One region of the Streptomyces sp. NPDC017943 genome, then DNA from elsewhere that is predicted to be linked to it. Evidence: predicted binding sites of a transcription regulator. Region 1 holds the regulator's gene; the other holds the start of a gene.

Evidence for each region. Region 1 encodes HspR, which represses chaperone genes until heat shock. Its sites were predicted from a motif close to TTGAGNNNNNNNNNCTCAA; they were not measured.
Region 2: lon (endopeptidase La) is a predicted target of HspR. The motif match lies at 1,038-1,056, and genes of this name have one in related genera.

What each region holds. Positions count from the first base shown of each region.
Region 1 covers NZ_JBIRHH010000004.1:332,238-334,626, forward strand. Annotated here, with positions in the region: gene ACH4C6_RS15090 (sugar ABC transporter substrate-binding protein) at 1-600, opposite strand, end outside; gene ACH4C6_RS15095 (heat shock protein transcriptional repressor HspR) at 882-1,334, opposite strand; gene dnaJ (molecular chaperone DnaJ) at 1,340-2,389, opposite strand, start outside.
Region 2 covers NZ_JBIRHH010000001.1:461,148-463,536, forward strand. Annotated here, with positions in the region: gene lon (endopeptidase La) at 1-1,015, opposite strand, end outside; gene ACH4C6_RS01985 (GNAT family N-acetyltransferase) at 1,190-1,849, shown strand; gene ACH4C6_RS01990 (rhomboid-like protein) at 1,840-2,389, opposite strand, start outside.

The sequences.
Region 1 (2,389 bases):
GATCGTGACCTTGCCGTTCAGCTCGGACAGGGCACCGGCCTTGAACTGCTTGGCGTTCGGGTCCGTCGGCGAGCCGTTCATCATCACGATCTTGTCGGAGACGCTCACGTCCTCGCCGATGGCCTCCAGCAGGGTGCGCCCCTGCACCTCGCCCACGAGTTCGTTGTCGAAGGAGATGTACGCGTCGATCGGGCCCTCGGCCAACCGGTCGTAGGCGATGACCGGAATGCCGGCCTCCTTGGCCTTTTTCACGCCACTCGCGATGGCATGCGAGTCCACCGCGTCCAGCAGGATCACGTCGACCCGGTCGTCGATCATCTGCTGGAGCTGGTCGGCCTGCTTGTCCGCGCTGGCCTCGGCGTTCGCGTACTCGACGCGGCCCTTGTCGTTGGTGAGGGACTCGACCTTGCGCTTGATGATGGGGTAGTCGAAGTTCTCGTACCGGGTGTTCGCCTTCTCCGGCAGCAGCAGGCCCACGGTGATGTCGTCGCCCTTGGCCGGGCTCGCGTCGTCACTGCTCCCGCTCGCGTTGAGCACGCCGCAACCGGCCAGCGTGACGGACATCGTGGCGGCTGCCACGGATATGGCGATACGACGCATCGGGAAGCTCACTTCGCGTGTGATTCGGACGTGGGCACAGCTTTGTGGCCCATGTGACTGAAAAGCCAACGCCGACGCGCCCCCAGCGTCAAGCGGAACCACTTAACGAGATGGCAACACCACGCTCCGCAGCAGTTGTGAAGACTCTGCGGAATCATCTCCAAGTGCTCTGCACCACACGGTCATCGACAGGAGGACGGGCGAAACCGTCTCAAGACGCGCGAAAGGGACCGGGGGTCAACTCCCGGTCCCTCCGCGATGCTTTCGCGGGCGCGGCCGCCTCAGTCGGTCTGCTGCTGCCGCTTCGGCCGCCACACCACCAGGGCGCTGGTCTGCTGCACCTCCTGGTACGGCACCAGGTCACGGCGGTAGGAGGCGTGCACCGCCGCCTCGCGCTGGCGCATGGCCGCCGCCGCGCCGTCGAGCGCGTCCTGCATCTCGGCGACCCGGGCCTGGAGCGCAGCGACCTGGTTCTCCAGTTCGATGATGCGCTTGATTCCGGCCAGGTTGATGCCCTCGTCCTGCGACAACTGCTGCACCTGCCGGAGCAGTTGGATGTCGCGGGCCGAGTAGCGCCGGCCCCGGCCGGCCGTACGGTCCGGGGAGACCAGGCCGAGCCGGTCGTACTGGCGCAGGGTCTGCGGGTGCAGGCCGGACAGCTGGGCCGCCACCGAGATGACGTAGACCGGGGTCTCCTCGGTCAGTTCATACGGGTTGCGTCGACGACCGTCCATCTGCCTCATGCTCCCTTCGCGGCCTGGAACAGCTCCGCCCGCGGATCCTCGTCCGCGGTCGCCTCGCGATACGCCTCCAGCGCGTCACGAGCCTTCCCCGTCAGGTCCTTCGGGACACTCACCTCGACGGTGACCAGGAGGTCGCCGCGGGTGCCGTCCTTGCGGACCGCGCCCTTGCCCCGGGCGCGCATCGTACGGCCGTTCGGCGTGCCGGGGGGCAGCTTGAGCGTGACGGGCGGGCCGCCCAGCGTCGGCACCCGGACCTCGCCGCCGAGGGCCGCCTCGGTGAAGGTGACCGGGACGGTGACGGTGAGGTTGTCGTCCTTGCGGCCGAACACCGGGTGGGAGTCGACGTGCACGACCACGTACAGGTCGCCCGCCGGACCACCGCGCTCGCCCGGCGCGCCCTTGCCGCGCAGCCGGATCCGCTGGCCGTCGCTGACGCCCGCGGGGATGCGCACCTGCATCGTCCGCGAGGACTTGGCCCGGCCGCTGCCCTTGCAGACCTCGCAGGGGGTCTCGGCGATCAGGCCGCGGCCCTTGCAGTCGGGGCAGGGGTCGGTGAGGGAGAACCCGCCGCCGCTGCCCCGGGCGACCTGCCCGGTGCCGACGCAGGTCGGGCACACGCGCGGTGTGCCGTTCTTGTCGCCGGTGCCCGAACAGGCCTTGCAGGGCGACTGCGAGGACATCCGCAGCGGGACGGTCGCGCCCTCGATCGCCTCCGTGAAGGTGAGGGTCACCTCGGACTCGATGTCCTGGCCGCGCCTGGGCTGCGTCCGCGTGCCCGGGCCGGCGCCGCCGCGGTTGAACAGGCCCCCGAAGACGTCACCGAGTCCGCCGCCGAACCCGCCGGCGCCCTGCCCGCCCTGGGCGCCCCCGAAGAGGTCGCCCAGGTCGAAGTTGAAGGAGCCGCCGCCCGCGCCCGGCCCCGGGCGGAACCCGCCGTTGCCGAAGAGGGCGCGTGCCTCGTCGTACTCCTTGCGCTTCTTGGGGTCGCCGAGGATGTCGTTGGCCTCGGAGATCTCCTTGAAGCGCTCCTCCGCCTTGACGTTCCC
Region 2 (2,389 bases), on a different contig from region 1:
CGGTGATGCGTTCCTTGACGTCCTCCAGGCCGGAGTGCTCGGCGTCCAGCACGGCCTTGGCGCCCTGGATGTCGTAGGCGTCCTCGGTGCGCTCGTTCCACGGCATCTCCAGGACCGTGTCGAGCCAGGTGCGGATCCAGGAGCCCTCGGGCGACTGGTCGGAGGAGCGCTCCAGCTTGTCGACCTCCTTCAGGGCGGCCTCGCGGACCTTCTCGGGCAGGTCGGCGGCCTCCACGCGGGCGCGGTAGTCGTCGGACTCCTCGCCCTCCTGCTCGCCGTTGAGCTCGCGCAGCTCCTTGCGCACGGCGTCCAGCTGGCGCCGCAGCAGGAACTCGCGCTGCTGCTTGTCGACGCCCTCCTGGACGTCCTTGGCGATGGTCTCGGCCACGTCCTGCTCGGCGAGGTGGTCGCGCAGCTGCCGGGTGGCGAGCTTGAGCCGGGCCACCGGGTCGGTGGTCTCCAGCAGTTCGACCTTCTGGTCGGTGGTCAGGAACGGCGAGTAGCCGGAGTTGTCGGCCAGCGCCGAGACGTCGTCGATGGCCTGGACCCGGTCGACGACCTGCCAGGCACCGCGCTTGCGCAGCCAGGCGGTGGCGAGGGCCTTGTACTCCTTGACCAGCTCGGCGACCTGACCGGGCAGGGGCTCAGGGACGGTCTCGTCGACGCTGGTGCCCTCGACCCAGAGGGCCGCGCCGGGGCCCGTGGTCCCGGCACCGATCCGCACCCGGCCCCGGCCGCGGATGAGCGCGCCCGGATCGCCGTCGGCCAGCCGGCCCACCTGTTCGACGGTGCCGAGCACACCGGTGTTCGCGTAGGTCCCGTCGATGCGCGGCACCAGGAGTACCCGGGGCTTCCCGGGTGTTGTGCGGGCGGCGGCCTGAGCGGCTTCCACCGCCGCGCGGACCTCGGAGTCGCTCAGGTCCAGCGGGACCACCATGCCGGGCAGCACGACCTCGTCGTCGAGCGGCAGCACGGGCAGGGTGAGCGGTGTGAACGCCGTGGACTCAGCAGCCATGATCTCCCCTTCGGCAGTCAAGTTGAGCTATGCCGACTCAATGCTCGGGGGCGGCCGAATGTTCCCCGGCCCCTGTTCGCTGTCAGCGATCACCTCTCACGCGCCGGAACGCAGAGCCCCTAAGCTGCGGTGGGTAATAGACGTAAACCGCTTTCGGTCGTTACAGGGGGATGCGTGGACGAGACCGTGCAGGCGTGGGTGGAGGGGTGGGTCGTGTCGCGCGGGGCGGCCCCGCCCGTGGCCGAGCCGTGGGGCTGGACGATCGACGTGGGCCTGATCGGGCACGCCACCCGGCACGTCCTCGGCACCACGGGCGACGCCCTGGACGAGACGACGGTCCGCAAGGTGGCCGGCGGGGTCACCGGGCACGGCGTGTGGCTCAAGGCGTTCCGGGACCCGGCGGTGGTCTCCGGCTGGCTCGGCCCCGGCTGGTGGATCGATCCGGAGACCGGCTGGCTGATGACCTTGCCGCTGACGGAGGACGACGTCCCGGAGGTTCCCGACGGCTACCGGCTGCGCACCTGGTCGCGCGACGGAGTGACGCGGCTGATGGTGGCCGCGCCCGACGGGTCCCTCGCGGCGCGCGGCCAGATCACGCCGACGGGCGGCACCGCCGTCGCCGACCGGATCGAGACGGCGGCCGCACACCGCCGCAAGGGACTCGGCAGCCTGGTGGTGCGGACGTTGCAGCAGGTCGCGTACCGGCAGGGCGCGCGCACCGGCGTCCTGGCGGGCACACCCGCGGGGCGCGCTCTCTACGAGGCCGTGGGCTGGCAGGTGGTGGCCCCGCTGACCAGCGCCCGGTACGGCCCGCCGCCCGCCGCTCAGCCCTGAGGCGCCGCCCGCCGGGCACCAGCCTCCTGCCGGGCACCCGGAGGAAGCCGCCGGGCTGCGCGCCACCGGCGCACCTGCGGCCAGAGCGCGATCCCGACCGCCAGGGCGATCAGATGCCCCCACGCGGTCACGGGGTCGGTGAGGGCGAGCAGGTCCCGCACGAGCACCGCGCCCAGGGCGGCCGGCGACAGCACCCGCAGCCACGGCGGCAGCAGGCCGGCCAGGGCGCCGCAGACCGCCGCGACACCGAAGCTCACGCCGTAGTCCATGCGGTGCAGCGAGGATCCCGGGAGGTCCCCGGCCAGCACGGCGAGGCCCACCGGCACCTCGGTCGTCAAAGTGGCCAGGACATGGCCGAGCAGGAAGACGCCGGCCGTGCGCAGCCCGCCGATCCGCCGCTCCAGCGCGGTCAGCACCAGCACGAAGCCGACGGCGGACGGGGAGGCCGGCCCGCCCGCGATCCACAGCGCGCTGCCGACCAGCACCAGCTCCGGCGTCCGCACCAGGTGGGCCACGTCGGTGCTGGAGCCCTGGAGCAGC